One region of the Nonomuraea sp. B5E05 genome, then DNA from elsewhere that is predicted to be linked to it. Evidence: predicted binding sites of a transcription regulator. Region 1 holds the regulator's gene; the other holds the start of a gene.
The links. The regulator HrcA, encoded in region 1, represses chaperone genes, less so after heat shock. The targets are predictions, from matches to a motif close to TTGGCACTCTCNNNNNGAGAGTGCCAA.

Region 1 (15,389 bases):
TGGTGCGGCAGGCCCTCGACGCACCGCCGGCTCGGTGGCTGGGATTGGGCTGCGGCAACACGGCGCTGACCGCGATCGACTATTACGACGGCGCCGCGCCGGCCGTGCTGCTCTACAACGACATGGGTCACCTTCCGGCCGACCTGCGCTGGACCGGATTCGGGCCGAGCGTCCGGCCGTGAGAGACGGCGGGGCCCCGACTCCGGGTGGCGTTCTCCCGCGGGTCCCGCCCTGGTGAGGACGTGGCTCGGAGCCGGCGCGCTAGTCGTGACGGAGGGTGGCGTGGGCGGCGGTGAGGCGTTGGGCCTCCTCGCGTTCGGAGTGATCGCCCGACACGTCGTCCGCCCAGGCGAGGAGCCGGCGCAGGTGGGCGTCGGCCGCGTCCGTGGAGACGGGAGGGCTGCCGAGGGCGACCTCGCCGCTGGTCCCGTCGATGGTGACGAGGGTGCCTTCGCTGACGGTGTGCCCATCGGCTCTCCATGAGGCGGCGGCGACATCGACGACGAGGCCGGCGACGCCGACGACGGCGGGCTTTCCCATCGCCCGTGCGACGACCGCGGCGTGGCTGGCCGACCCGCCGCGCGCGGTGACGATGCCCGTGGCGGCGGCCAGGCCGCGCATGTCGTGCGGGGATGTCTCCGGGCGCACCAGGATGACCGGACCGTCGGCGGCCATGCGCACCGCCGCTTCGGTCGTGGTCGCCACCTTGCCTGCCGCGACTCCGGGACAGGCTCCCACTCCCCGGGCCACGATGTCAGCCTTCGCCGAGGCCGCTATGCGGGGCGTGCGGACGTGCCGCAGATGGCGTGGTGAGACCCTGAGCAGCGCTTCTCGCCGGGTGATGAGGCACTCGTCGGCGAGTTCGGTCGCGACGCGAACGGCGGCGCCTCCGACGAACCGGCCGGGCCGGACCTGCAACAGCCACAGCTCGCCGGCCTGGAAGGTGAACTCGACGTAGCACGCATCGCGGTAATGCCCCTCGACCCGGCGCAGGGCTTCGATCAGGGCGGTCCACACGGCCGGTTCCCGGCCGGCGAGTTCGTGCAGGGGACGGGTCGGCGATCGGCCTGAGACGACGTCTTCGCCCTGGCGCCTGAACAGGACGTCACCGTACGGGATGTTCTCCCCGGTGTTGGGGTCACGGCTGAAGGCGACTCCGGTGCCGCTGCGGTCGTCACGGTTCCCGTACACCATCGCCTGCACGATCACGGCTGTGCCGAGATCGTGCGGGATGTTATGCAGTTCGCGGTACGTACGCGCCCGAGGTGCGTCCCACGACGAGAAGACGGCCTCGACCGCCAGCTCCAGCTGCTCGGCCGCGTCGTCAGGGATCGGCCGGCCGGCTCGTTGCCGGATGAGCTCCTCGACCGCTTCGATCAGTTGTGCGTCCCCGTCGCCTGGGGCTCCGCCGGGGTCGGCGGCCACTCCCATGGCGTCGGTGTTCGTGATCGCGGACGCGAAGCTCGACAAGAACCGCAGCCGCGAGTCCAGCGCGAACCGCGCGTCGCCGGTTTCGGCGGCCAATCCCGCTGACGCTGCGGTCGTGAGGCCGAGATTCAGGATGGTGTTCATCATGCCGGGCATCGACACGCTCGCCCCGGAGCGTACCGACACGGCCAACGGCGCCTGAGCCCCGCCGAACCTGCGTCCCGTCGCGGCCTCCAGGCCGGTCATGGCGATCGCGAGCTCCCCGTCCAGTCCGGCGGGAAGACGGCCCTCACGCATGAACGCCCGGCATGCCTCGACGGTGACGACGAACCCGGCGGGCACCGGCAACCCCAGACGGTGCAGGACCACGAGGCCGCGTGCTTTGGCCCCGAGAACCTCCGCAGGCTCCTCGGCCCGCGCGGACAGCGGCCGGACCCACCTCACCGGGGGATCCCGAGCGTCGCGAGCAGGTCCTCGTGAAGCTGGGCCCACACGGTGTGGTAGGAGGCGGCGACGTGGTCGGCCACGTACTCCAGCTCGCCCGAGTGGGCACGATCAAGGGCTTCGGTCAGGCGGGTTCGATAGCGGCCGAAGCGCGGCAACGCCGCGGCCAGTTCGGCGCAGACGACCGCGGCCCGCTGGTCCAGGGCGGAGAACCGGTCGAGGACGCGAGTGTCGTACGCGGGGTCGCTGTGGTCGTTGACGGTCATGACGCCGTCGATGGGCCTCAGCTGCCAGGCCGTGCAGAGATCGAGCAGTTCCGGGTTCAGTACGAGAAAGCGCTCGTAGGCCGCGGTGACAGCGGGACGCGCGCCACCTGATTCGAGCTCATCGGTGATCCACTCGGCGTCGGCGACCCGGCCGGCATCCGTCGGGCCCCATACGTTGAACCCGTCGGCCAGATGCGTGACGAGACCGGCGACCGCGAGATCGATCAGCTCGGACTCGACCTCGGACTCGTCCATGCCCGTGGCCGCGGCCACACGGGTGAGGCCGGCATGGCCGACACAGCGCAGTGCATGGAGCACGAGCAGCCCGGTCTCGGTGCGGCGAGGTGCGGGCCGGCTCACGGAGTTGCCCTTCTCGACCGCGTGCCGTGCCGGGTCACCAGGTGCGGGCCGGCTCATGGTGTGGTCCTTCGCGACCGCGCGCCGTGTGCGGTGTCGGCTGCCGTCATGGCTCCGTCGTCCACCGCGCGCCGGGTCTCCGCCCGTGAGCCCTGCTCGATGGGCTCCCGCCTCGCCGCCGTTGCGCGTTCCCGCGCCTGCCGGATCCGTGCCGGCCGTATCTCTACCGCTTCTTCCCGCCAGAACATGATTGAGATGCTCTCACAATCCAGATGATGTTGTCATCTGAAGGGCATGGCGACGAGCGCTTCGTCAACGCCCGAAGCCGGAGCACTCCCGCGGGGCGGGCAGACTGGAAGGCGTGCCATCCACCCCGCCTGACGGCGATCCCGCGCCCGCCACGGGCGAGCTGCCCGCGAGCGCGCTGAGCGGGCTCGGCGAGCGTCCGTTCGGCTTCTACGTGCACGTGCCGTTCTGCGTCACCCGCTGCGGCTACTGCGACTTCAACACCTACACCGCCGCCGAGCTCGGCCCCGGCGCCTCCCACCGCGACTACGCCGACACGGTCGTCGAGGAGATCCGGCTCGCGCGCCGCGTCCTGGGCACGGCCGAGCTGCCGGTGGGGACGGTGTTCTTCGGCGGGGGCACCCCCACACTGCTGCCTCCGGAAGACCTGGCCAGGATCCTGAGCGCGATCGGCTCGGAGTTCGGGCTCCGGCCGGGGGCCGAGGTGACGACCGAGGCCAACCCGGAGTCCGTCACCCCGTCCTCCCTCGACAAGCTCCGCCATGGCGGGTTCAACCGGGTCAGCTTCGGCATGCAGAGCGTCCGCGAGCACGTGCTCCAGGTGCTCGACCGCGGGCACACGCCGGGGCGGGCCGCCGCGGCCGTGCGGGAGGCGCGGGCGGCCGGGTTCGAGCACGTCAACCTCGACCTGATTTACAGCACGCCCGGCGAGTCCGACGACGACTGGAGGGCCTCGCTGGACGCGGCGATCGAGGCCGGGCCCGACCACGTGTCGGCGTACTCGCTGATCGTCGAGGACGGCACCAGGCTGGCGGCCAGGATCCGGCGGGGCGAGCTGCCGATGCCCGACGACGACGTGGCCGCCGACCGCTACCTGATCGCCGACGAGAAGTTGTCGCAGGCAGGTTTCCGCTGGTACGAGGTGTCCAACTGGGCCACCTCCGACGCGGCGCGCTGCCGGCACAACCTGCTCTACTGGACCGGCGGAGACTGGTGGGCCGCCGGTCCCGGCGCGCACAGCCACGTCGGCGGCACCCGCTGGTGGAACGTCAAACACCCGGCCGCCTACGCCCAGCGGCTGGCCGGCGGCGTCTCGCCCGCGCATGCCCGCGAGGTGCTGGACACCGGCGACCGCGACGCCGAACGCCTGATGCTGGAGCTGCGGCTGGCGTCCGGCTACCCGCTCGCCGAGGTCGCGCCCGCCGCGCGTCCCGCTGTGGCGAGCGCGCTGGCGCGGGGGCTGCTCGAGCCCGGGCCGTTCAGGTCGGGGCTGATGGTGCTCACGCTCCAGGGGCGGCTGCTGGCCGACGCCCTCATCAGGGATCTGCTCGTCTAGGTGATCATGCGGATGGCGAACGGATAGCGGTACATCTGTCCCTTGTTCGTGGCCATGGCCGCCTGGATGTGGAAGATCAACGAGACGATCCAGACCACCGGCAGCAGCAGGATGCCGACGAAGACGATCATCAGGATGCTCGAGATGAGATAGCCGATGAACATCGTGATCTGGAAGTTGAGCGCCTCGGCCGCCTGGTCCCGCACGTACGGCGACTCGTCCTTCTTCATGAGGTAGATGACCAGCGGACCGATCCAGGAGGCCAGCAGGCCCAGAAGGTGCGCGATCATCGCCAGCGAGGTGTCGTCGGTCCCCGGGCGAGGGCCGTAACGGCCGGGGACGTACGGCTCGCGGGAGCCTCCGGGGTAGGCGTGGCCGGGGGAGGGGCCGTAGCCGGGCGGGGGAGCGCCGTATCCCGGGGCCTGGCCCTGGCCGGGCGGCGGTGCGTAACCGGGAGGCGGACCGTAGCCGGGCTGCCCGCCGTAGCCTGGCTGCTCCCCGTACCCGGGCTGCCCCCCATAGCCTGGCTGCCCGCCGTAGCCGGGCGGCTGGGGTCCGTAGATGGGCTCGGAGTCGGGCATCCGGCCGTAGGGCTGCTCGCCGTAGGCGGGCTCGGACCCGGGCTGCGGGCCGTACCCGGGCTGGCTGCCGTACCCGGGCTGGCCGGTGTAGCCCGGCTGGCCCGTATGGCCGGGCTGCCCGCCGTAGCCGGGCTGGGAACCGGGTTGCAAAGCGTATCCGGGCTGGCCGCCGTATGCGGGCTGGGATTGCGGTTGGGATCCGTATCCGGGTTGGTCGCCGTATGCGGGCTGGGATCCTGGTTGAGGGCCGTAGCCGGGTTGGGAGGCCTGCTGAGGGCCGTAGCCGGGGTGGGAGCCGGGTTGGCCGCCGTAACCCGGGTGGTGGCCGGGGGCCGGGGGCTGAGGGCCGGAGCCGTGGTCCGGCTGGAGGTCCGACGCGGACACCTTGCGGGTGCGTTCGTCGTCGGGCGGCGGCTGGGGATCCTGGCTCATCTCTCGTTCCTTCGCTGGAGACCCCGGGCTTCAGCCCGGGGGAGGAAAGCGAACCTGCCGCGTAGCGGCGCACAGGACGTCAGTCCGCCGTCAAGGCGGAATGGCGTTAAGCAGACGTGGAGTCGGCTGCTAAGATCTTGAGTGTGCGGACGGCGTACAAGTGCCGGGCCTACCCGACCCCCGAACAGGCAGCGGTGCTCAACCGCACGTTCGGCTGTGTGCGCGTGGTGTGGAATCAGACGCTCGCCTGGCGGCACCGCCGCTGGCACACCGAACGGGCATCCACGAACGTGCCGCAGGCCAACGCCTTCCTCACCCAGCTCAAGCGGACCGAGGAGTTCGCCTGGCTGAACGAGGTGTCCTCGGTCCCGCTTCAGCAGGTGCTGCGCACTCAGCAGAAGGCGTTCGCCAACTTCTTCGCCGGACGCGCCCGATATCCGCGCTACAAGTCCCGCACCGGCCGCCAGGGCGCCGAATACACCCGCTCCGGGTTCCGCTACCGCGACGGGCAACTGTTCCTGGCCAAGATGAACACGCGACTGGCGTTCGTGTGGTCGTGGCCGGACATCGACCCGGCCACGATCAACCCGTCCACGGTGACCGTCTCCCGCGACCCGTGCGGACGCTGGTACGTCAGCTTCGCCGCCGAGGCCCACGACCCGGATCAGGCCGCCCCTGCCGGCGGCGTGCTCGGCGTGGACCTGGGGGTCAAGGACTTCGTGGTCACATCCGGCGGCGAGAAGATCGCCAACCCTCGCAGCCTGGCCGAACGAGAACGCAACCTGGCCCGCTACCAACGCCGGATGGCCCGTAAACAGCGCGGCTCGAACAACCGGGCCAAGGCGAAAGCCAAGGTCGCCCGCGCCCACCGCAAGGTCCGCGCGTCCCGGGCGGACTTCCTGCACCGCACCTCGACGCGGCTGGTCCGCGACCACGACGTGATCGTGATCGAAGACCTGGCCGTGAAGAACATGGTCCGCAACCGGAGCCTGGCCAAGGCCATCTCCGACTGCGGCTGGGGCACCTTCCGCCGCATGCTCGAATACAAGACGGCCAAGTACGGACGCCACCTGATCGTCGTGGACCGCTGGTTCCCCAGCTCGAAGACATGCTCCGACTGCGGACACCTGCTCGCAACGCTCTCGCTCTCCACCCGGACGTGGACCTGTCCGGGCTGCGGCACCCTGCATGACAGGGACGTCAACGCCGCGAAGAACATCCTGGCGGCAGGTCTTGCCGTGTCTGCCTGTGGAGGTGATGTCAGACACTCCGGGTCCGCCCGGGTGCAGTCGCCCACGAAGCAGGAAACCCAACCTGTGAAGGTTGGAATCCCCCGCCTTTAGGCGTGGGGAGGAAGTCAAGATGCCTCCGTCACGAAGTCGATCAGTTCTTCGACCCGGCCGAGCAGCTCCGGCTCCAGGTCGGTGTAGCTCGAGACGGCGCCGAGGATGCGCCGCCATGCCTGCGCGGGCTCCATGCGCCAGCCCAGGGCCGCGATCACGCCTTCCTTCCAAGGCACTCCGCGCGGCACGTCCGGCCAGCCGGGGATGCGCAGCACGGACGGTTTGACCGCCTGCCAGATGTCGACGTAGGGGTGCCCCACGACCAGCACGTCCGGTGATGTGATCTCGGCGGCGATCCGGCTCTCCTTGGAGCCGGGCACGAGGTGGTCGACCAGCACTCCGAGACGGCGGCCAGGCTCGGGACCGAACTCCGCCACGATGGCGGGAAGATCGTCCACGCCCTCCAGATATTCGACCACGACCCCTTCGACCCGCAGGTCGTGACCCCAGATCTTCTCCACGAGGGCGGCGTCGTGCACGCCCTCCACGTAGATCCTGCTCTCCCTGGCCACCCTGGCCCGCAGCCCTTGGACGGCGATCGAGCCCGACGCGCTGCGTTTGGCGCCCGTGGGGGCCGCCGCCGGGCGTACGAGTGTCACGGGCCTGCCCTCGAGCAGGAACGCCGCGGGCGCGAGCGGGAACAGCCGGCGTTTGCCGAACCGGTCTTCGAGCGTGACGGCCTCCTTGTCGCAGGCCACGACGGCGCCGCAGAAGCCGCTGTCGGCGTCTTCCACGACGAGCTCCAGCTCGGCGGGCACTTTCGGGATCTTCCCCTTGCCCGGCCGACGCCAATTCCCCGCCAGTACATCGCCCTCGTACACACGGGGACGGTAGCAAATCACCCGCCGACCGCAAGGCGCCTGCGCGACGCACCCCGGCCTGCCAGGACGACGACCGTGCCGATGACGGCGGCGAGCAGCCCCGCGCCGCCGATCAGCAACGGGGTGGTCGTCCCGCCGCCCGTGGAGGAAGCGTCCTTCCCGATGCCGTACCGTACGGCGGCCTGCTCCTGATGGGTGCAGATCAGCCGGTAGTCGCCCCTGGCGGGCGCGTTGATGACGAGGAACTGCTGCCAGACCGTGCCACCCTCCGTGACCCTCGGAAGGCCCGTGGTCTTGGCCAGCCTGGCCGGTCCGGAGATCTCGCACGAGTAGTGGACGGCCGTGTCGCTGGCGATGTAGACGGCCGGTCTGTCCGCGGGGTCGATCGGCACCGTGACGCTTTCGCCGGACGCGAACGCCTTGGTCGGCGCCAGGCCGGACGCGCCGGTCCCGCCGCCGAACATGACGGCGGCGGTGATCAGGCACACGGCGGCCACGCCCCAGACGGCTGCCAGCCACCACAGGGGCGGCGTCACGGCCTTCGGGTCGATGCGGGGCGGGAACCGGGGTGGCCTGCCATCAGGTCCGTACTGCGGCTGCGGGCCGAACGGGGGTTGCGGGCCGTACCGGGGTTGCTGCGCGTACGGCCCGGGCTGGCTGTGGTGCGGCTGTCGCGCGTACGGCCCGCTGTGGTAGGGCGGTTGCCCGTGCGGCGAAGGCTGACCGTAGCCCGAGGGCTGATCATAGGGTGGCGATGGATGCCCGAACTGAGGCGGCGGACTGTAACCAGGCTGTGAGTCCGCCTGAGGCTCGTAGCCGGGTTGGGAGCTCGGCTGAGGGCCGTAGCCGGGCTGGGAGCCTGGTTGGGGGGTGTGGCCCGGCTGGGAGCCTGGTTGCGGGCCGTACTGCGGGCGTTGGGGCTGACCTTGGTCGGGATCCTGCCCTGGCGGCTGGTTGGACGACGGGGGCTGGGAATCGTCGGTCATGTGCGCAAGTGTGAGGCCTGTCCCTTCCTGGAAGCTAGAAGCGGGACGGGACACGGTGTTATCGCACCTTGTGGGCGAGAGCCGTACACTTGGCACTCGGGAACACAGAGTGCTAGAGCCTGTGTTTTCCCCATGGCACGAGGGCAGGAGGTGAGCGCGTGCTTGACGAACGGAAGCTGGCGGTGCTCCGCGCCATTGTCGAAGACTACGTGTCGACCAACGAACCGGTGGGTTCCAAGGCGCTGGCCGATCGCCACAATCTGAAGGTCTCCCCGGCGACGGTCAGGAACGACATGGCGGCGCTGGAGGAGGAGGGATACATCACTCAGCCGCACACCAGCGCGGGCCGGGTGCCGACGGACAAGGGCTACCGCCTGTTCGTCGATCGGCTCTCGCAGGTCAAGCCGCTGTCGGGGGCCGAGCGCCGGGCGATCGAGACGTTCCTGGCGGGCGCGGTCGACCTCGACGACGTGGTGACCCGCACGGTTCGCCTGCTCGCGCAGCTGACCAGGCAGGTGGCGGTGGTGCAATACCCGACGCTGACCCGTTCGACGGTGCGGCACGTCGAGCTCGTCCCGCTGAACGACCGGCGGGTCATGCTCGTGCTGATCACCAACACCGGCCGCGTCGAGCAGCGGGTCATCGAGCTGCCCGAGGTGGTGGAGGAGGCGCGGATCGCGCACCTGCGCGCCGTGCTCAACTCCTGCCTCGACGGTTGCGGCCTGGCCAGCGTGCCTGACCTGGTGGCCGACCTGCCCGAACGGTTGCCCGCCGAAGACCGGCCCGTCGTGGCGACGATCCTGTCGGTGCTGCTCGAGACCCTGGTGGAGCGGCACGACGAGAAGATCGTGTTCGCCGGGGCGGCCAACCTCGCCGGCGCCGGCTTCTCCACCGGCCTCCGCGACGTGCTGGAGGCGCTGGAAGAGCAGGTGGTGCTCATGCGGCTGCTCGGCGAGACCACGTCCGACACCCCGTCCGCGCTCACCGTGCGCATCGGCTCGGAAAACCCCTACCTGCGGGGCACATCCATCGTCGCGACCGGATACGGTTCTGGCGACAACCAACTGGCCCGGCTCGGGGTGCTGGGACCCACGAGGATGGATTATCCAGTGACGATGGGCGCCGTGCGCGCGGTGGCACGCTACGTCAGCCAGATCCTGGCTGCATCTTAAGAGGTCGATAAGTGGCAAACAGCGACTATTACGCCACCCTCGGGGTGCGCCCTGACGCCAGTCAGGACGAGATCAAGAAGGCCTACCGCCGGCTCGCCCGCGAGCTGCATCCCGACATGAACCCCGATCCTGAGACCCAGGACAGGTTCAAGGAGATCACGCAGGCCTACGAGGTGCTGTCCGACCCGAACAAGCGCCAGATGTACGACCTGGGCGGCGACCCCTTCGGCGGCGCCGGAGCGGGTGCGGGCGCCGGAGCCGGCGGGTTCGGCGCGGGTTTCCCCTTCAGCGACATCATGGACGCCTTCTTCGGCACCGCGGCCGGCGCCAGGGGCCCCCGTTCGCGTGCCCGCAGGGGCCGCAACGCCACCATCAGGGTCGAGCTCGACCTGCGCGAGACCGCGTTCGGCACCACCCGCGAGCTGGTCGTCGACACGGCCGTGATCTGCGAGGTGTGCCAGGGCGCGGGCGCGGCGGCCGGCACCCACCCCGACACGTGCGACATGTGCAACGGGCGCGGCGAGATCTCCCAAGTCACCCGCTCGTTCCTGGGCCAGGTCATGACCTCGCGGCCGTGCCCGCAGTGCGGCGGGTTCGGCACCATCATCCGCAACCCCTGCCAGGAGTGCTCGGGCGACGGCCGGGTGCGCACCCGGCGGACGATCAAGGTCCGCATCCCCGCGGGCGTCGAGGACGGCACCCACATCCAGCTCGCCGGCGAGGGCGAGGTCGGTCCCGGAGGCGGCCCGCCCGGAGACCTGTTCCTCGAGATCGTCGAGCGGCCTCACGAGATCTTCGAACGGCGCGGCGACGACCTCCACTGCACCGTGCAGATCCCGATGACGGCCGCCGCGCTGGGCACGGTGCTGACGGTGGAGACGCTCGACGGCGCCGAGGAGATCGACGTCCGCCCGGGCACCCAGTCGGGCCAGGTCATCACGATGTACGGGCGCGGCGTGCAGCGGCTCAACGAGTCCGGCAGGGGCGACCTGCTGATCCACGTCAACGTCGAGACGCCGACCCGCCTCGACACGGCGCAGGAGGAGCTGCTGCGCGAGTTGTCCAGGCAGCGCGGCGAGGAGCGGCCTCCCGGCAAGTTCGCCCCCGGGCAGCAGAGCTTCTTCTCCCGCCTGCGCGACGCCTTCAACGGCAGGTGACGTGACCGTCCCCGTCTTCCTGTCGCGGGAGCTGGACGGCACGGAGCTGACGCTCGACGGCCCGGAGGGGCGCCACGCGGCCTCTGTCAGGCGCCTGCGGGCCGGCGAGCGGGTCGACCTGACCGACGGCGCCGGCTCCGTCGCCGAGTGCGTCGTACGCGAGGTGCTGAAGGACGCGCTCAGGCTCGACGTGATCGGCCGGCACACCGTCGAGCCGCCCAGCCGGCGGCTGGTCGTCGTCCAGGGGCTGCCCAAGGGCGACAGGGGCGAGCTGGCGGTCGAGATGATGACCGAGGCGGGCGTCGACGTCATCGTGCCGTGGTCGGCCGCCCGGAGCGTCACGCAGTGGAAGGGCGACAAGGTCGCCAAGGCGCTGGGGCGCTGGCGGTCCACGGCACGTGAGGCGGGCAAACAGGCCCGCAGGTTCCGCCTGCCCGAGGTCGCCGACCTCGCCTCCACCTCGCACGTCGAGCGGCTGCTGTCGGAGGCGGCGCTGGGGCTGGTGCTGCACGAGGAGGCGGCCGAGCCGCTGTCGGGCGTGGAGTTGCCGGCGGGCGGCGACATCGTGGTGGTCGTGGGGCCTGAGGGCGGCGTCTCCGCGGACGAACTCGACAGGTTCCGCGCGGCGAAGGCCGTGCCGGTGCTGCTGGGGCCCACGGTCCTGCGTACGTCCACGGCGGGTGTGGCGGCGGCGGCCGTGCTGATGACGCGTACGGGGCGCTGGTAGGGCCTCTGAGGGCCGTCAGGGCGCCGGCTGGGAGGCGTCGAGGAGCGGGCTGCTGCCGCCGGTGGGCGTCTCCTCCACGACGTCGCCCGGCGGGCACTCCTCCATCGGGCACGCCGTGGGCTCCATGGACGTCTCTTCCGGGGTGGGCGTCGGACTGGGGGTGCTCGTGGGGCAGTCGGGCGCCGGCTCGGCCGGTACGACGGTCGCCGGCGGGCACGTGGTGGGCGTGGGGCTGGACGAGGGCGACGGCGCCCTGGTCGAGTCGGCCGTCTTCGAGGTCCGCGGCGTCGGGGACTTCGACTCGGGCGGCACGAAGACGACCTCGGAGCGCGAGGGGACGGGCTTCTTCGGCGGAGGCTCCTGCGAGCGGGTGGTGGAGGAGTTGGACGGGACCTCGGAGGACTCGACACCGGCGGGCTGGACGGGGCTCTCCTCGGTGATCTGAGAGCGCAGCCCGGGAACCATCATCACGATCGTCCCCGCCACGAGAAGGGCACTGGCGGCGGCCGCCCCCGCGCGCCACCAGAACAGGTTACGAACGCCGCGCCGCTCGATGCGGGCACGGATGATCTCCAGTCCTTCCGGCGAGGGCACGACCGCATCCGCCTCCGCACGGAGCGCACGACGCAGCGCGTCGCCGTACTCGTCGGGGGGCTGGGTCATGACATTTTCTCCAGAACGGATCGCAACGCGGCCATGCCACGAGCGGTGTGGCTCTTGACCGCCCCCTTGCTGATGCCCATGGCGTGAGCGATCTCAGCTTCGGACAGATCACCGTAATAGCGTAGGACCAGTGCTTCTCTCTGTCGGGTCGGCAGGGCTCGTAACGCCTCGATGACGGCGGAGCGTTCCAGCTCGCCGATCGCGCCGTTCTCGGCGCTCGGGGCGTCAGGCAGGCCCTTGGGAGCGTACTTCTCGACGACCGCGCGGTGACGCAGCACGGAGCGGGACCGGTTGACGACGGATTGACGCAGGTAGGCGAGTGCTTTGTCGGGATCACGCAGCCTACGCCATGCGCCATGAATGGCGACGAACGCATCCTGCACGACTTCCTCAGCGGTTGCCATATCGCGCACCAGCAACACAGCGAGACGCACCAACGACCGGAAATGCGCGCTGTAGAGCGCGGTAACGGCCATGTCGGCATCCCACCCGACCGGCACCGCCCCCATCGACCTGTCGGCCAGAAGGGTTTCGGTGGTCACATCAGTGGGACGCGCGGCCTTCCCAGAGGGTTTACGCTCTTCCGGTTCTTGAGGTTTCCCCGGTTCCTTAGGGTGCATTACCCAGTCGTGTTCCTCGCCAGGTGGCGCTCGCCCGACCCTGAATCGTGTTCTTTTTTGCTGAAGTGTCGCACACTCACCCTAACCGCGTGGATCTTCCTGCGCACGACACAGCTGATTACCGATTCGCAACGGACTTCTGACGGCGAGGCTGTCGATAGGGTACCGGTGTGAACGACTGCCTCTTCTGCAAAATCGTGGCCAAGGAGATCCCGGCCGAGATCGTCTACGAGACCGGCAGGGCACTGGCGTTCCGCGACATCAACCCGCAGGCCCCCGCCCACGTGCTGGTCATCACGAAGGGCCACTACTCCGACGCGGCGGCGCTCGCCGACGCCGACGACGGGCTGGCCGACGAGGTGCTCAAGGCCGCCCACGCCGTGGCCGTCATGGAGGGCGTGGCCGAGGAGGGCTACCGCGTGGTGTTCAACACCGGGCCGGGCGCCGGGCAGACCGTCTTCCACGTGCACGCCCACGTCCTGGGCGGGCGTGCACTGACGTGGCCGCCGGGTTAGCCGGACCTCTGCTGCCCAACCCGGTGATATTGACGCGAGCATTCGGCGTCGTCCCGGATACGATGGGCTCAGAAGACACCGAAAGAGACCGGGAGGCATCAGGCCGCTGGCCTGCCCATGTCCGAACTACACGAATCCCGACGCACGGCACCTCCCTCGCGCACACAAGCCAAGGTGCTGATTCCGGACGAATACCCAATGGTCAGCCTCCTCGGCTCCCGTGACGAGCTGCTTCGCGTCATCGAGGCCGCCTTCAAGGCCGACATCCACGTACGCGGCAACGAGATCACCGTCACGGGCTCTCCCGACGAGAGCGGCACCGTGGTGCGGCTCTTCGAGGAGCTCGTCGAGGTGCTGCGCAGCGGCGGTGAGCTCACGCCCGACGCGGTCGAGCGCAGCATCGCCATGCTCCGCATGACCTCCGACCGCCCCGCCGAGGTGCTCTCCCTCGACATCCTCTCCTCCCGCGGCCGCACGATCCGGCCGAAGACGGTCAACCAGAAGCGCTACGTCGACGCGATCGACAAGCACACCGTCGTGTTCGGCATCGGCCCAGCCGGCACCGGCAAGACCTATCTCGCGATGGCCAAGGCCGTGCGGGCGCTGCAGGAGAAGCGGGTCAACCGGATCATCCTGACCCGGCCCGCGGTCGAGGCGGGAGAGCGGCTCGGCTTCCTGCCCGGCACCCTCTACGAGAAGATCGACCCCTACCTGCGGCCGCTCTACGACGCGCTGCACGACATGATCGACCCCGACTCGATCCCCAAGCTGATGGCCGCGGGCACGATCGAGGTCGCGCCACTCGCGTACATGCGGGGTCGCGCGATGCCGACTGGAACGGGCGTTCTGACTCCGGAGGGTTTCCGCTCTATAGGGGAGTTGGAGGTCGGTGACCTTGTCATCGGATCCAACGGTGAGCCGACTCCTGTGCTGGGCGTTTATCCGCAGGGAGAGAAGAAGATCTACCGGCTTTACAGCCAGGACGGTGCCTCGGTGCTCGCCTGCGAGGACCACCTCTGGGCCGTCCGCACTCGTGACGACGCCAGTCGCGGAAAGCCGTGGCGGGTGTTGGAGACGAAGGAGATGATCGGCGACCTGCGGACGGCGCACTACCGGAAGTGGGAGTTGCCGGTGCTCAGCGCGCCGGTCTGCTTCCCTGAGCGCGACGTTCCCATGGACCCCTACGCACTCGGGTTGCTCCTGGGAGACGGGTGCGTCACCGGGTCCACGACCCCGAGCTTCGCGACGAACGACCCAGAGTTGGTGGAGGCACTGGAGCGTGCTCTTCCTGGCGTGCAGACGAGGTGGCGGGGAGGGCCCGACTATGTGCTCAACCGGGTGAGGCAGCCCGGGGACAGCATGACCATCGCCAACCCCGTGACTGACGTCATGCGTCAACTGCACCTGTTGGGCTGCGGGTCTCGCACGAAGTTCGTCCCCGAGGTCTATCTCCGTAACACCCCGGAGATCAGGATCGCGGTTCTGCAGGGCCTGCTTGACGCGGACGGTGGCCCTGTCACCCAGAAGGGCCGCACCTGCCGGATTCAGTTCACCACCGTCTCGCCACGGCTCCGTGACGATGTGGTCTTCCTCGTCCAGTCCCTCGGGGGAGTGGTCTACTGGCGCGCCCGTCCGTCGAGCGAGCGCAAGCCGGGGCTGGCGAAGGGGAGGCAGGTCCGTCATCGCCATGATGCGTATGTTCTCGACGTCCGGCTTCCAGAGAGCATCGAACCTTTCCGGTTGTCGCGGAAGGCGGACACCTACAAGGCGCATGGTGGCGGCCGCCCCATGCGCTACGTGGACCGCATCGAGCCGCGTGGCACGGCGGAATGCGTGTGCATCCAGGTGGCGGCAGAAGATTCGCTCTATGTCACCGAGGACTTCCTGCTGACGCACAACACCCTCAACGACGCGTTCATCATCCTCGACGAGGCGCAAAACTCCTCGGCCGAGCAGATGAAGATGTTCCTCACCCGGCTCGGGTTCAACTCCAAGATCGTGGTGACGGGCGACGTGACGCAGGTCGACCTGCCCGCGGGCACGGTGAGCGGGCTGCGGGTGGTGCAGGAGATCCTCGACGGCATCCCCGACATCCACTTCTCCCGGCTGAGCAGCTCCGACGTCGTACGCCACAAGCTGGTGAGCGACATCGTCGACGCCTACGGGCGCTACGACGCCACGCGGGCCGCCCAGGAGCTCAAGCCCGTCCAGCAGCGGGGGAAGCGGCGGGTGAGCGACCGTGAGCATTGAGCTGAACAACGAGTCCGGCGTCGAGGTCGACGAGGAGTCCCTCGG
Region 2 (15,389 bases), on a different contig from region 1:
TGACCGTCTCGGCCAGCTCGTCGCGGTCGGGACGTGTCCTGACCAGCTCGGTGAGCGCGGTGGCGGCGGTGGCCAGCCGCTCGGCCTGGTCGCCGGTCTGCGAGCGGATCAGCTCGCCGACCCGCTCGGGGATGGCCAGGGCGGCGGGCAGCTGGCCGACGCGCTGGTTGACCGACTCGATGCGGTCGTCGACGGACTCCAGGTGCTCCCTGGCCTGCTCGGCGCGGGTGGCCAGGCCGTTGACGTGGGTGTCGAGGACGTTGAAGCGGCTGTCGAGCCCTCCGAGGTGGCCGTCGATGGCGTCGAAGCGGCTGCTCAGGTGCTCTTCGGCCTCGCCGAGGCGCTCGTCGATGGCGTCCATCTGGCCGTCGAGACGGTTGAAGCGGCCCTCGGTGCGGGTGGTGCTCTCGCCCACGCGCTGCTCGGTGGCGGCCATGCGCTCGTCGAGCGCGGTGAAGCGGGCGTCGACGCGTACGTCGAGCGCGTCGAAGCGGTCGTCGTGGCGGCCCAGGTGGCCGTCGAGGATGCCCAGGCGCTTGTCGACCGCGCCGAGCTGGCCGTCCATCGACGCGAGACGCTTGTCAACGCCGCCCACCCGGGTGTCGAGGCCGTCGATCCTGGTGTCGATGTCGGCCAGGCACTCGTCGGCGGACTCCAGCCGGCCGCCGAAGTCGGCGACCCTGGTGTCGAGGCCGGTGAGCGCGCTTTCCGCCCGGTCGAGCCGGGCGTCCACGCCGCCGAGCCGGGCGGTCAGGCGCTGCTCGCTCTCGCCGAGCTGGACGGCCAGGTGGCGGTCGGTCTCGTCGAGCCTGGCGGTGAGCCGCTGCTCGACGTCGGAGAGGCGGCCGGTGAGCTGGTCGTCGGCCTCCTTGAGCCGGATGGCGAGCCGCTCGTCGGCCTCGACGAGGCTCCTGGCCAGCCGCTGGTCGGTCTCGTCGAGCCGGGCGGTCAGGCGCCGGTCGGTGCCCTCCAGGCGCACGGTGAGCCGCTCGTCGGTCTCGTCGAGCCGGGTCGTGAGGTGCTGGCCCGCCTCGTCGAGCCGGGCGGTGAGGCGCTGGTCGGTCTCGTCGAGGCGGGCCGCCATGCGCTGCTCGGCGGCGTCGAGGCGGGCCCGCGTCTGCTCGGCCGAGTCGGCGATGCCCTCGGACAGATCGCTGATCACGCCCTCGACGCGGTCGGTGCGGGTGGCCAGGTCGGCCATCGACCGGTCGAGCCTGGTGAAGCGGCCGGCGGCGGCCTCCATGCTGGAGCTGAGCGTGGTCAGCCTGGCGGTGAAGTCGGACATGCCCTTGGTGATGCCGTCGGCGGTGTCGAGCACCGCCTGCAGGCGGTTGAGCGCCTCGTCGACGCCCTCGCCGACGGCGCCGACGCCGGCCTGCAGGCTGGGCAGCTCGGACACCGGGGCGACGCGGGCGTCCACGCCGCTCACCCGCTCGCCGACGGCGTCGACGTGGTCGCGGACCGCCTCCACGTGCTGCGCCAGGCCCTCGGCCCACATCGGCGGCTTGGCGGTGATGTCGTCCAGCCGTCCGTTGACCGCCTCAAGGGTGCCGCTCAGGCCGCCGAGCTCGCGCTCGCGCACCTCGCGCAGGAGCCACTCCATGCCTTCGAGCCGCTGGCGGATCTCGTCGAGCATGGCGCCCTGCGTGCGCTGCTCGTAGACGTGATCCTGGGAGGCGCGCTGCAGTAGGTCTCGCATTCTCTCTGAAATGGCCAGATGGCCGCCTGCCTGGAGAAGGGTGGTGTGGTTGGAATGATCCACCGAAAGCTCCTTCGCTCGCCGACGGTCTGCCGCGCAGCGGTGGGGTAGGTCAGGTTTGCAGATGAAAGAGCGAGAACACGGTTAACCGCACTGGGGAGAACTCCCGCCCGCCCACCTTAGCCTTTTGATCAAGGTCCGTCAGCGCCGAATGGAAAGATCGATCGAAACCGAAGAATGCCCGAGATGCCAGCTCAGCGGGGTGATGGCGGATTGCAGATGATGACCGATGGTTTATCAAGAATACGGGTCAGGATGACGACGGCTGTTCTGTCCCCGTTGAGTCGCAAATCGCTGCGCAGGCGTTCGATGTCGACGGCTGAGGCGCGCTTCTTGATAGTGACATTTCCGATTTTCCGCTCTCGGAGTGCGGCGCGTAGTTTCTTCAGCGAGAACGGGAGTACGTCGTCTATCTCGTATCTCGTGGCCCATGGGGTGTCCACGGGGTCGTCGCCCGTGATGTACGCGATCATCGGATCGAGCAGGCGGCCGCCGACGATCTCGGCCACCTCGCCCACGAGGTGCGCGCGGATGGCGGCGCCGTCGGGCTCGTAGACGTACCGGCCCGGCGGGCCCGTGGCGGCCTGGACGCCCGTGGCGGTGAGGGTGTGGCCGCCGGGCAGCAGGGTGGCCCGCCGGTCCGCCTTCCGGTCGGCCCCGGTCCAGAGCGTCGCCTCCTTGACCTCGCCCTTGAAGGACACCCACTCGGCCTCGGCCCCTTCGGGGATGAACGTGTAGGGGATGCCGGGGGCGACCTTGAGACAGGCCGTACGGGCCCTGGAGACGAGGTCGAGCACAACGGGCCAGGGCGGCGAGTAGGCCATGGGGTCGAACGTGCGGCCCCTGCTCGTACGCCGTGCCGGGTCGGCGAAGAGCACGTCGTAGCGCTCCGGCTCGACGCCGGCCGCGTCGGCCACGCGCACCGTCACCCGGTCGTCCAGCCCGAACGCCTCGGCGTTGGCCCTGGCCACGGCGGCGGTCAGCGGGTCGGTGTCGACGGCCTCCACGGTGCAGCCCGCGCGGGCCAGCGCCAGCAGGTCGCCGCCGATGCCGCAGCACGCGTCCACGACCCTGGGCCCGGGGCCGCCGGCGGCCACCAGGCGGGCGGCGCGGTGCCCGGCGACCTCCGTCCGGGTGGCCTGCTCCAGGCCGTGCGGCGTGAAGTACATCAGCCGGGCGTCCTCGCCGAACTTGGCCGTGGCACGCTCCCTGAGCCCCGCCTGGGTGAGCGCCGCCGAGGTGAGCGCCGCGTCGTACGTCCTGCGCAGCCTCGTGGCGGCGGCCACCGGGTCGGCGCCGGCGAGCTCGCCGGCCTCCGCGAGCGCCCGCCGCCCGCGCGGGGTCAGCAGCTCGTTGAAGGCGTCGAGGTCCACGTCACACGACGTTAGCGGCACCGGGGACGCACTCGACCCGCGCGGCGCGGGGACGCGGCCGGATCGGTGGGGCGCGGGGGTAGCGTGGAACGGCGGGCCGGTCGCGTACCAGAAGATGCCGGGCTGTCAGGACGGCGCGACACGCGCTCGTGAATCTCGCGGCAGAAGGATCTTTACGAACCCCTGCATGACCGGCCATTACGCTGATAGAGCCCTGTTGCCGGCACTCTGATCGCTCTCAGCAGACGCGTTCGTGTTGACTGTCAAGCCCCTCTTGCATATGTTTCCTGTTGGCACTCTCCCCTTGAGAGTGCCAACGTGCGACGAGGCAGGTCTGACACCCGCGACGGCAGGCCCAGCTGGTCGCCTCTTCTAGATCATTCAAATCTGAAGGGGAGGTCCGATCGTGACGACCGCCACCAAGGTTCCCGTTAAGCCGCTCGGCGACCGCATTGTGGTTCAGCCGCTTGAGGCCGAGCAGACCACCGCTTCCGGCCTGGTCATCCCGGACACCGCCAAGGAGAAGCCGCAGGAGGGCAAGGTCCTCGCGGTGGGCCCCGGCAACTGGGACGAGGACGGCGACAAGCGGATTCCGCTCGACGTCTCCGAGGGCGACATCGTCCTCTACAGCAAGTACGGCGGCACCGAGGTCAAGTACGGCGGCGAGGAGTACCTCGTGCTCTCCGCCCGCGACGTTCTCGCGATCATCGAGAAGTAAGCCGGTGCGTCGAGCCCCGGGCGCTCCAAGGGGCGACCGGGGCTTTCGACGCTAGGAGAGGACTTTCAGCTATGGCGAAGATCCTGGAGTTCGACGAGGACGCCCGCCGCGCGCTTGAGCGTGGCGTGAACGCCCTCGCGGACGCCGTGAAGGTGACCCTTGGCCCGCGTGGCCGCAACGTCGTCATCGACAAGAAGTTCGGTGCGCCGACGATCACGAACGACGGTGTGACCATCGCTCGTGAGATCGAGCTGGACGAGCGCTACGAAAACCTCGGCGCCCAGCTCGCCAAGGAAGTTGCCACCAAGACCAACGACATCGCCGGTGACGGCACCACCACCGCGACGGTGCTGGCCCAGGCGATGGTCCGCGAAGGCCTGCGCAACGTGGCCGCCGGTGCCTCGCCGCTGTCGCTCAAGCGCGGCATCGACAAGGCCGCCAAGGAGATCAGCGACAAGCTGCTCGCCAGCGCCCGGCCGGTCGAGGACAAGAAGGAGATCGCCAACGTTGCGACGATCTCCGCCCAGGACGCGCAGATCGGCGACCTGATCGCCGAGGCGTTCGACAAGGTGGGCAAGGACGGTGTGCTCACCGTCGAAGAGTCCAACGCCATGGGCATGGAGCTCGAGTTCACCGAGGGCATGCAGTTCGACAAGGGCTACCTGTCGGCCTACATGGTGACCGACCCCGAGCGTATGGAGTCCGTCCTCGAGGACGCCTACATCCTGCTCACCCAGGGCAAGATCGCCTCCATCGCGGACTTCCTGCCGCTGCTGGAGAAGATCGCCCAGACGAAGAAGCCGCTGCTCGTGGTCGCCGAGGACGTCGAGGGCGAGGCCCTGGCCGTCCTGGTGACCAACAAGATCCGCGGCACCTTCACCTCCGTGGCCGTCAAGGCCCCGGGCTTCGGTGACCGCCGCAAGGCGATGCTGCAGGACATGGCCATCCTCACCGGCGGCCAGGTCGTCAGCGAGGAGGTCGGCCTCAAGCTGGAGCACGTCGGTCTCGAGGTGCTCGGCCAGGCCCGCCGCGTCGTGGTGACGAAGGACAACACCACCATCGTCGACGGCGCCGGTGACGCGCAGGCCATCGAGGACCGCGTCAAGGAGATCAAGATTGCCATCGAGCAGTCCGACTCCGACTGGGACCGCGAGAAGCTGCAGGAGCGCCTGGCCAAGCTCGCCGGCGGTGTGTGCGTGCTGCGTGTCGGCGCCGCCACCGAGGTCGAGCTCAAGGAGAAGAAGCACCGCCTCGAGGACGCGATCTCCGCGACGCGCGCCGCGATCGAGGAGGGCATCGTCTCCGGCGGCGGCACCGCGCTGATCCACGTCGCCAAGGGCCTCGACGACCTCGAGCTGTCCGGCGACGAGGCCACCGGCGTCGGCATCGTGCGCCGCGCGCTGGTCGAGCCGGCTCGCTGGATCGCCGAGAACGCCGGTCTCGAGGGTTACGTGGTCACCCACAAGATCGCCGAGCTGGAGGCCGGTCACGGCCTCAACGCCGCGACCGGCGAATACGGCGACATGATCGCGCAGGGCGTCATCGACCCGGTCAAGGTCACCCGGTCGGCGGTGCAGAACGCCGCTTCGATCGCGGGCATGCTGCTCACGACCGAGGCGCTCGTGGTGGAAAAGCCCGAGGAGGAGGCCCCGGCCGACGGCCAGGGTCACGGTCACGGCCACGGCCACTGACCGCTTCTCCCGCTTCGCGTCACGGCCCGCATTCCTCCGGGGGTGCGGGCCGTTCGCGTTCGCCGCGCTCCCGGCGGGTCCCGGGGACGACGCCCTCCGGGCACCGGCTAGCTCTGCGTTGACGCGGTCAACGGCGTGGACTCCACTGCTCAGGCGTCGCCGTCGTCTCCGCTGAGGGCTCGCGGTGCGGGAGGGCGCAGGGTTCTGGGGAGAAGTGGGGGAAAAGGTGGAATATTGCAGTAAACCGGTAGAGGGTGATATGCGTCGGCGGTCTGACAAATGTCGTGCATTCCCGGTTATGGGATGAAACATTATGTCAGCCGTTTCGCCGTAGTGTGCCCATTTGATTACCGATAGTTATCGTCGCTTCAATGTGACCAATCCGTAGCCGTTCGCCATGACGACAGGCCGGATCAGTGCGGGCATCATGCCTATCGTGAGCGAGGGAAGCGTCGCCGACGCCAAAATTGGGGTAAGGCTCGCGTCGAGACTTCCGGCACGGACGGATGACTCCGACCTTAGGGAACTGACGAGCCTCGCCGTGCAGGGAGATCGCAGTGCGATCGAATCTCTGCTCGGCGAGTTGCGTCCGATGGTGGTGCGGTATTGCCGTGCCAGGCTGGGCAGGGTTTCTGGGCAATATCACATTGCCGATGACGTCGCCCAGGAGGTGTGCATCGCGGTCCTGTCCGCGCTGCCGCGCTACCGCGACATGGGGCGGCCGTTCGCCTCCTTCGTGTTCGGGATCGCCTCGCACAAAGTGGCCGACGCGCTGCGGAGCTCCGTGCGCTCGGCCGTTCCGACCCAGGACCTGCCCGACGGGCCCGACGACGGGCCTGGGCCCGAGGAGACGGTGGTCCGCTACATCGAGGTGGAGCACGCGCGCAGGCTGCTGGCCAGGCTGCCGGAGAACCAGCGGGAGTTGTTGCTGCTGCGGGTGGTGTCGGGGCTTTCGGCGGAGGAGACCGGTAATGTACTCGGCATGTCACCGGGTGCGGTCCGCGTCGCCCAGCATCGGGCGCTGGCCAGGTTGCGGCAGATGGCCGAGCTGGAGTCGGCTTGACCCCAGAGCACGAGACCGATGCGCTGCTCGACGCGCTCGGTCGTGGAGAGATGCCCGACTCAGGCGATCCGGCCGCACGGTTGCTGGCCGTGCTGCTCGACGACGTGGATCAGCGGCGCTCCTCCGTGTCGATGACGCCATCGACATAGCCTCTGGCGTATTCCCAGCTGACGTAGTCGGCCGGGTCAGGGTGAAAGGCCGGCTCGTGGACCTGCGGCTGGCCTTTCTCGATCATCTGTCGCAGGTTGCCGCGCAGCAGCTCCCAGTCGAAGAAGTGCTGCTCGCCGCATTCGGGGCAGTCGAGCACGAGGCCCAGCACTCCCTGCGGTTCGAGCAGGGAGCGGAAGACCTCGACGTCGGCGAGGTCGGTGATGGCCTCGTCGCGTTCGGCCGCGGTGAGTGGCTCGGCGTCGTCTAGGGCGCCCATCGCCGAGGAAGGGTCGTTAGGGTCGTCCGCGAACGGGTCGCGGGGGACGTCTTCCAGCACCTTCCCACCATATGACCGATGCGGCCCGAGCGGTGGACATTACCTCAGCCATCCGCGCCTGGCGGCTTCCACGCCTGCCTGGAATCGTGATTGGGCGCCCAGTTCGGCCATGGCGCCGGCGAACCTGGCGCGTACCGTCCTGACCGAGACTCCGAGCTGGCGGGCTATCGACTCGTCGCACAGGCCCTGGGCGGCCAGGCGCAGCACCTGCGCCATCCCGTCGATCCCGCGCCCCCACGGCAGGGGCGTGGCGCGGCTCCACAACTCGTTGAAGAGCGCGCGGAGCGTGCCCACCACGATCGGCGTGCGCACGAGATAGAAGTGGTAGGCGTGGTCGGGCAGGTTGCCGCCCCAGAACGCGGGCAGGCCGGCCACGTCGGCGCCGGCGGCCATGAACCAGCTCGGCACACGATCCAGCGTGCGCACGTTGCCGCCGGCTTCCACCAGGCGGGTCAGCAGATCGCGTACGCCCGGGAGTGTCAGGGCGGAAACCGGCAAGATCGCATGAACGGCAAGAAGATTTCGTTGCTGCGCATCAATCCATGGATCCGCAAATTTACGAGCAAAATCGCTCATTGTGCGTTCATCCGGGATTGCTGTGTGCAATTCCAGCGGCGGTGACTGCACGGCCATGCCGACCACACTCTCGAACAGGACGTCGGCCCCGTTCAACATCTCCACAGTGAAAGGCCCGCTCTGATAGTCGCGGCCGGCGTCGTAGTCGTGGATCAAACCCCGGATGGAAGCGAGCGCCGAATCGATCATCCGGCTCTCCTCGGCCAGCCGGTCGAGCCGCTCGGCGATCACCCGCCCGAGCGCCGCCGCGGGGTGGCGGGCCAGGTATTCGCCCGACCGTTCGTCCACCACGCCCAGCTTGACCAGGTCGTCGAGCTGGCGGGTGACCTTCTCGACGGGGCCGTCGATGGCCTGCGCGAGGTCGGTGCGGGTGGCTCTGTGCAGGCGCAACACCGTCGAGTAGAGAGCCCTCTGGGCAGGGTCGAGGCCCAGCGTCTCATAGGGATCTGACGCGGCTCTGGACTCGTTGCGCATCGTGGGCGGCTCCGTAGGGGGGACACGGGCGTGCCGCGAGAATAACGCCGCATTGCGCCCGTGTCCGCTCGTTCCGCCGACTGGCCGGGGGAGGCGTGCAACTTCGTGCAATTGCACGTTTTCACCTTGCGATGTGCCGGTGAGTGACCCAGGCTTTACCTAGCGTCGGCATCCCGAAGCAGGCGTGGCTGCGCCGCCCATCAGGACGCGGAGGGGGGTTCGGTGGTGCGTACGCGCCGCCACGCCTGGATGCCGGTGGCTGGGGGGTGGGGCGGGTCACCGACCGTCCATCCCCCAGCGCCGTGAGATGCCGGGAGTACGACGGACCGTGGGGGTCATCGTGCTCCCGGCACTGACTCTCCAGCGCTGAGCCGTGAGGCCGGGGAACTTTCTGCCGCGCCGGGCCCGAGGCCATGAATGCGCTTTTGGAGGCAGGCCCTAGACTTGGCTGCATCAGCGCATCGGCAGGAGGGGCCGCAGCATGTCCAAGTTCACCGAGATCGGTTTGACCTTCGATGACGTGCTGCTGGTGCCCGGATATTCGGATCTCCAACCAGGTGACGCCGACACCAGGTCCCGCCTGTCCCGTGGCGTCACGCTGTCCATCCCGCTGGTCTCCGCCGCCATGGACACCGTGACCGAGGCCCGCATGGCGGTCGCCATGGCGCGGCAGGGCGGCATCGGCATCCTGCACCGCAACCTGTCGGTCGACGAGCAGGCCCAGCAGGCCGATCTGGTCAAGCGGTCCGAGGCCGGCATGGTCACCAATCCGGTGACGTGCAGCCCCGACGACACGCTGGCCGACGTCGAGCGGCTGTGCGCGACCTACCGGATCTCGGGGGTGCCCGTCACCGACGTGTCGGGCACGCTGGTCGGCATCGTGACCAACCGCGACATGCGCTTCGAGACCGACCAGTCGCGGCCCGTGCACCAGGTCATGACCAAGATGCCGCTGGTCACCGCGCCGGTGGGGGTGTCGCGTGACGACGCCTTCGCCCTCCTCAGGAAAAACAAGATCGAAAAGCTGCCCCTCGTCGACACGGAGGGCAGGCTGCGCGGCCTGATCACGGTCAAAGACTTCACCAAGAGCGAGCAGTACCCTCTCTCCACCAAAGACGCCGACGGCCGGCTCATCGTGGGGGCGGCCGTCGGCGTCGGCGGTGACGCGGAGGTGCGGGCCAAGGCGCTGATCGAGGCCGGGGTCGACGTGGTGGTGGTCGACGTGGCCCACGGCCATTCCAAGGGCCTGGCCGACATGATCGCCAAGATCAAGGCCAACAGCAAGGTCGAGGTCATCGGCGGCAACATCGCGACCAGGGCGGGCGCTCAGATGCTGGTCGACGCGGGCGCCGACGCGGTCAAGGTGGGCGTGGGCCCTGGCTCCATCTGCACCACGCGGGTGGTCGCCGGGGTCGGCGCCCCGCAGGTGACCGCCATCCACGAAGCCTCCAAGGCGTGCGCGCCCGCGGGCGTGCCGGTGATCGGCGACGGCGGCCTGCAATATTCCGGTGACATCGTCAAGGCGATCGCCGCCGGCGCCGACACGGTCATGCTGGGCTCGCTGCTCGCGGGGTGCGAGGAGTCGCCCGGCGAACTGATCTTCATCAACGGCAAGCAGTTCAAGTCCTACCGCGGCATGGGCTCGCTCGGCGCCGTACGCAACCGCGAACGCGGCGGCGCCTCTTTCAGCAAAGACCGCTACGCCCAGGCCGACGTCGGCGGCGAGGACAAATACATCCCCGAGGGCATCGAGGGTCAGGTGCCCTATCGCGGCCCGGTGGCGGCCGTCGCCCACCAGCTCATCGGCGGGCTGCGCCAGGGCATGTGGTACGCCGGCTGCCGCACGATCTCGCAGATGCACACCGACTGCGAGCTCATGCCGATCACGGCGGCAGGTCTCAAGGAGAGCCACCCCCACGACATCCAGATGACGGTGGAAGCTCCGAACTATCACAGAAGGTAAGTTCATGACTCAGCAGGTGGAGATCGGCCGGGGCAAGACCGGGCGGCGGGCATACTCGCTTGACGAGATCGGGCTGGTGCCCTCGCGGCGCACCCGTGACCCGGAGGAGGTCTCGATCGCCTGGCAGATCGACGCCTACCGGTTCGAGTTGCCCGTGGTGGTCGCCCCCATGGACAGCGTGGTCTCGCCGGCCACCGCCATCGCGATCGGGCGGCTGGGCGGGCTGGCCCCCCTCGACCTCGAAGGGCTCTGGACCCGCTACGAGGACCCCTCGCCGCTGGTGGAGGAGTGCGCGGCCCTCGACGCGGCGGCGGCGACCAAGCGGCTGCAGGAGATCTACGCGGCGCCGATCCAGGAGGAGCTGATCGGCCGGCGGATCGAGGAGATCCGTGCCTCCGGGGTCACGACCGCCGTACGGCTGTCGCCGCAGCGCACGGTCCAATACCACAAGGCCGTGATCGACGCGGGCGTGGACATCTTCGTCATCCGGGGCACGACCGTCTCCGCCGAGCACGTGTCAGGGCGGGCCGAGCCGCTCAACCTCAAGCAGTTCATCTACGAGCTCGACGTGCCGGTCATCGTGGGCGGCTGCGCGACCCACACGGCCGCCCTGCACCTGATGCGCACCGGCGCGGCGGGGGTGCTGGTCGGCTTCGGCGGCGGCGCCTCCCACACGACGCGCAACGTGCTCGGGGTGGCCGTGCCGATGGCCACCGCGATCTCCGACGTCGCCGCGGCCCGGCGCGACTACATGGACGAGTCGGGCGGGCGCTACGTGCACGTGATCGCCGACGGCGGTATGGGCACGTCCGGTGACATCGCCAAGGCCATCGCCTGCGGGGCCGACGCCGTGATGGTGGGTTCGCCGCTGGCCCGTGCCGCGGAGGCGCCCGGTCACGGGTTCCACTGGGGATCCGAGGCGCACCACCCCGATCTGCCCAGGGGACGGCGGGTCGAGTTCGGGACGGTGGGGACGCTGGAGCAGATCCTGCACGGGCCGTCGAGCGTGGCCGACGGCTCGATGAACCTCATGGGCGCGCTCAAGCGCACCATGGCCTCCACCGGCTATTCCGACATCAAGGAGTTCCAGCGGGTCGAGGTCGTGGTCGCCCCGACCCATCCCTGACCTGTCACGATCCCGTCACCGCGGCCCTGCCCGTCGGGCCGCGGTGAAGCTAGTGTTTCGGGCATGGAATCCCTTGAAGAGAGAGTTGCCCGGCTGGAGACGCAGATCGCCTACCTTCAGCGGCACCTCGGCATCGACCCCGCGCTGATCGACTCCGTTGACCAGGGTCCGCAGCTGCCGCCCGACTTCTACGTGGCGTTGCGGAAGGGGAAGACGATCCAGGCGATCAAGATGTACCGTGAGGCCACCGGGGCGTCGCTGCTGAACGCGAAGAACGCGGTCGAGCAGATGGAGCGGCAGGTCTCCGGCCGGAGGTGAGCTATTTCCGAGGTTGAGCGGATCTTCCGGGCGGAGCCCGAGCCGACCATGGCGCAGCGGATCGTGCGGGCCAAGCGCAAGATCAGGGCGCGGGCATCCCCTACCGGGTCCCGTGCGAGGCCGACCTGCCCGAGCGGCTGCGGGCCGTGCTCGCCGTGGTCTACCTGATCTTCAACGAGGGGTTGCCGTGCACGGCGACGCGCGGACCGCCGAGGACACCGACTGGCGGCAGATCGTGCAGCTCTACGACCTGCTGATGGCCTTCGACCCGGGGCCGGTCGTGGCGGTGCACCGGGCGGTCGCCGTGGCCGAGGCGGAGGGTGCGTAGGCGGCGCTGAGACTGCTGGACGGGCCGCCGGCGGACGACTATCACCTGTTCCGTGCCGTACGGGCCGATCTGCTGCGGCGGCTGGGACGCGAGCCGGAAGCGGCCGAGGCGTACGCGGCTGCGATCGAACGGGCGGGCAACGAGGTGGAGCCGGGGCTTCCTGCGGAGCAGGGCGGGAGGGCCCTCCCGCGACTGATCCACGGGACCGCCGGCGTGCGTCAGCGGGTGTAGGTCGTCAGGAGGGTGCCGTTGCTGAACGTCTCGGTGCCGGTCAGGGTGAACGTGGTCGGCCGGAACCCGCCGTGGAAGGCGGGGATGCCCGCTCCCGCCACCACCGGGTAACACTTGACGATCAGCTCGTCGATCTCGGGCAGGAGCTGGGCGGCCACGTTGCCGCCGCCGCAGAGCCAGATGCCGAGCCCGTCCTCCTGCTTCAGCCGCCGCACCAGGCCGAGCGGGTCGTCCGCAACCAGCTCGACGGCCGGCTCGTCGACGCTCTTGATGGTGCTGGAGATGACGTACTGCTTCATGTGGGCGTAGGGGCTGGTCAGGCCCGCCGGCAGGCCGATCTCGTATGTGCCCCTGCCCATGATCACGGTGTCGAACCGCTGGTTGGGGGCGTCGATGCCGAACTGGGCCCGGAGGGGGGTGGGCATCGTCTCCGGCATGCGCGTGTTGATCCAGGCCGCCAGGTCGTCGGCCACCGGGTAGAAGTCGTATTCGCCGTTGGGCCCCGCGATGTAGCCGTCGATGGAGGTCGCGACGTAGTACGTGAGCTTGCGCAAAACTACTCCCTTTAAAGTACTATGTATGAAGTGCTTCAAACATAGTACTACAAATGGAGTGATGTCAAAATGGTCAGGCAGAACGTCGCCCGGCGGGCGGCACTGGTCGATGCCGCGATCGAGGTGCTGGCCGAGGAAGGGGCCCGCGGGCTGACGTTCAGGGCGGTCGACGCGCAGGCCGCAGTGCCGACCGGCACGGCGTCCAACTACTTCGCCAGCCGCGACGACCTGCTGACCCAGGCGGGCGGCCGGATCTACGAGCGGCTGCAGCCCGACGCCGCCACCATCGCGGCGAGCCTCGACGGGCCGCGTGACCGCGACCGGGTGACCGCGCTCATGCACGAGCTCGTCGATCGCATCTCGGCGTTCAGGTCGGGCTATCTGGCGCTGCTGGAGCTACGGCTGGAGGCGACCAGGCGGCCCCGCCTGCGCGAGGTGCTGACCGAGCGGATCCGCGCCGACGTCGAGGCCAACGTGCGCCATCACCGCGAGGCGGGCCTGCCCGGCGACGACACCACCGTGGTGCTGCTCTACCTGGCCCTCAACTGGCTGATCGTCGAGCGGCTGACGCTGCCGGACGTGTTCGGCGAGGGGGAGGTGCACGCGCTCGTGAGCGCCGCCGTCGAACGGCTGCTCCCCTAGCATGCGGGGATGACTGATCATCGGCACACGCACGAGCTCGTCCAAGAAGGCGATCTCATCACCAAGCGGTACGTGGACGGCAAGCCGGGCGCGGCAGAGCGCGAATGGCGGGCGCTGACCCTCCTGGCCGAGCACGCTCCGGGGCTGGCCCCCGAGCCCGTGGCCTTCGACGGCCGCTCGGTCACGATGACCAGGATCGACGGGCTGCCGATGCGCGGGATCGAGGTGCGGGCCGAGCACGTCGCCGCCATGGCCGAGGCGCGCGCCCGGCTGCACGCCGCCATCCCGTACGGCGTCCTGCGGGACGTTCCCGTGCGCCCGTGGTCGAGCACGGCGGTCGCCGACTGGATCAGGCGGCGCGCCGCGGCCTGGCAGCCCAGGGGGCCGCTGGACGGCAAGGCCGTCGACGAGGGGTCGCGGTGGCTGGAGAGCTGGTCGCCGGGCGAGTCGGGGGTCACGCCCGCGTTCGGCGCGGGAGACGGCAACCTGGCCAACTTCCTGTGGGACGGTTCTCGCGTCCGCCTGGTCGACTTCGAGGACTCAGGGCGCAGCGACGTGGCGTACGAGGTGGCGGAGGTGGCCGAGCACGTGTCGATGTGGGTGGACGGCGAGGTGGAGATCGCGTCCGCGTTCGGCCTGAGCCCGCAGGAGGAGCGGCGGACGCGCGAGCACCGCAGGCTGCACGCCCTGATGTGGTTGTTCCTGCTGGCCCACGACTCCCTCGAGTCCCCGCGCAACCCGCCCGGCACCTTCGAGCGGCAGGCCGGGCGGGTGCTGGCGGCGCTGGGCGCCTGAAAGCGGCTCAGCCCGTGAGCACGCCGAGCAGGTGCGTGACCTCTCTGGACACCGCGTCGCGTCCTGCCTTGAGATATTTCCTGGAGTCGACGACCCGCTCGTCGTGGGCCAGATAGTCGCGGACGGCGCCGGTGAACGCCTTGTTCAGGTGGGTCGCGATGTTGATCTTCTTCATGCCCTTCCCGACGGCCTCACGCAGCACGTCGTCAGGCACCCCCGACGAGCCGTGCAGCACCAGCGGCACCGGCACCGCGGCCCGCAGCTCGGCGATGAGCTCCAGGTCGAGCACCGCGTCCTTGGACGTCATGGCGTGCGAGGTGCCCACCGCGACGGCCAGCGCGTCCACGCCCGTCCTGGTCACGTAGTCGACGGCCTCGTGCGGTTTGGTACGGGCGCCCGGCGCGTGCACGCCGTCCTTGCCCCCGACCTCGCCCAGCTCGGCCTCCACCCACACGCCGCGCCCGTGGCACCAGGCGACCACCTCGGCGGTGTCGGCGACGTTGTCCTCGTCGGGCAGGGCGGAAGCGTCGTACATCACCGAGCCCAGCCCGAGCTCCACCGCCTCCTCGACGAGTGCCCTGTCGGTGGCGTGGTCGAGGTGGACCGCGACCGGCACCTCGGCCCGGCGGGCGACCGCGAGCGCGGCCAGCGCGACCGGCTCCAGCGCGCCGTGGTAGCGCACGCAGTTCTCGCTGATCTGCAATACGACCGGCAACCCCAGCGCCTCCGCGCCGATCACGATGGCGGTGGCGTGTTCGAGCTGGATCACGTTGAACGCGCCCACCCCTGCGGGCGACTGGCTGACGATGTCGCCGATGGCGGCGAGGGGCATGGCACTTGCTCCTTTACGTAATGATGATCTTGGGGTGGATGTCGGCGTACACGTCGGGGTCGAAGTCGCCGGCCACGGGCGCGGCCACGGCCGCCGCGCCCAGCGCCGCGGCCCGCCTCAGTCTGTCAGGCCACGGCGCCCGCTCCACCAGCCCCAGCGCCAGCCCGGCGACCAGCGAGTCGCCCGCCCCGGTCGGGTTTCCCCCCACGGTGTACGGCATGCGTGCCCTGAACGTTCCCTCCCCGGTGACCGCCAGCAGCCCGCCTGCGCCCATGGACACCACCACGGCTTCGGCCCCCCGCTCGCGCAGCGCCTGGGCGCTCTCAGCGGGGTCGCCGCCGGGCATCGCCCTGGCCAGCTCCTCCGCGTTGGGCTTGACGACGGAAGGACGGCCCTCGGGCGCGTGGCGCAGCGGCTCACCGTCGGCGTCCACGATCGCGGGCACGCCCTCGCCGGCCG

Region 2: a site for HrcA is predicted at 3,423-3,449, ahead of groES (co-chaperone GroES). Genes of this name have one in related genera too.

What each region holds. Positions count from the first base shown of each region.
Region 1 is NZ_JBDPMJ010000001.1:312,952-328,340, forward strand. Features, by position in the region: gene ABGB01_RS01465 (histidine phosphatase family protein) at 1-182, shown strand, start outside; gene ABGB01_RS01470 (pyruvate, phosphate dikinase) at 262-1,872, opposite strand; gene ABGB01_RS01475 (transcriptional regulator) at 1,869-2,555, opposite strand; gene hemW (radical SAM family heme chaperone HemW) at 2,857-4,077, shown strand; gene ABGB01_RS01485 (DUF4870 domain-containing protein) at 4,074-5,090, opposite strand; gene ABGB01_RS01490 (RNA-guided endonuclease TnpB family protein) at 5,234-6,433, shown strand; gene ABGB01_RS01495 (DUF3097 domain-containing protein) at 6,448-7,254, opposite strand; gene ABGB01_RS01500 (hypothetical protein) at 7,272-7,790, opposite strand; gene hrcA (heat-inducible transcriptional repressor HrcA) at 8,399-9,412, shown strand; gene dnaJ (molecular chaperone DnaJ) at 9,424-10,569, shown strand; gene ABGB01_RS01515 (16S rRNA (uracil(1498)-N(3))-methyltransferase) at 10,571-11,296, shown strand; gene ABGB01_RS01520 (hypothetical protein) at 11,312-11,959, opposite strand; gene ABGB01_RS01525 (SigE family RNA polymerase sigma factor) at 11,956-12,468, opposite strand; gene ABGB01_RS01530 (histidine triad nucleotide-binding protein) at 12,750-13,094, shown strand; partial or broken gene ABGB01_RS01535 (PhoH family protein) at 13,212-13,916, shown strand; partial or broken gene ABGB01_RS01540 (LAGLIDADG family homing endonuclease) at 14,484-14,732, shown strand; partial or broken gene ABGB01_RS01545 (PhoH family protein) at 14,994-15,344, shown strand; gene ybeY (rRNA maturation RNase YbeY) at 15,334-15,389, shown strand, end outside.
Region 2 is NZ_JBDPMJ010000005.1:52,293-67,681, forward strand. Features, by position in the region: gene ABGB01_RS11280 (hypothetical protein) at 1-1,699, opposite strand, end outside; gene ABGB01_RS11285 (class I SAM-dependent methyltransferase) at 1,954-3,132, opposite strand; gene groES (co-chaperone GroES) at 3,536-3,850, shown strand; gene groL (chaperonin GroEL) at 3,922-5,541, shown strand; gene ABGB01_RS11300 (sigma-70 family RNA polymerase sigma factor) at 5,969-6,604, shown strand; gene ABGB01_RS11305 (DUF5319 domain-containing protein) at 6,714-7,091, opposite strand; gene ABGB01_RS11310 (helix-turn-helix transcriptional regulator) at 7,131-8,141, opposite strand; gene guaB (IMP dehydrogenase) at 8,623-10,104, shown strand; gene ABGB01_RS11320 (GuaB3 family IMP dehydrogenase-related protein) at 10,109-11,230, shown strand; gene ABGB01_RS11325 (hypothetical protein) at 11,294-11,548, shown strand; gene ABGB01_RS11330 (hypothetical protein) at 11,736-11,876, shown strand; gene ABGB01_RS11335 (dihydrofolate reductase family protein) at 12,095-12,661, opposite strand; gene ABGB01_RS11340 (TetR family transcriptional regulator) at 12,731-13,303, shown strand; gene ABGB01_RS11345 (phosphotransferase) at 13,313-14,098, shown strand; gene ABGB01_RS11350 (class II fructose-bisphosphate aldolase) at 14,106-14,930, opposite strand; gene ABGB01_RS11355 (1-phosphofructokinase family hexose kinase) at 14,944-15,389, opposite strand, start outside.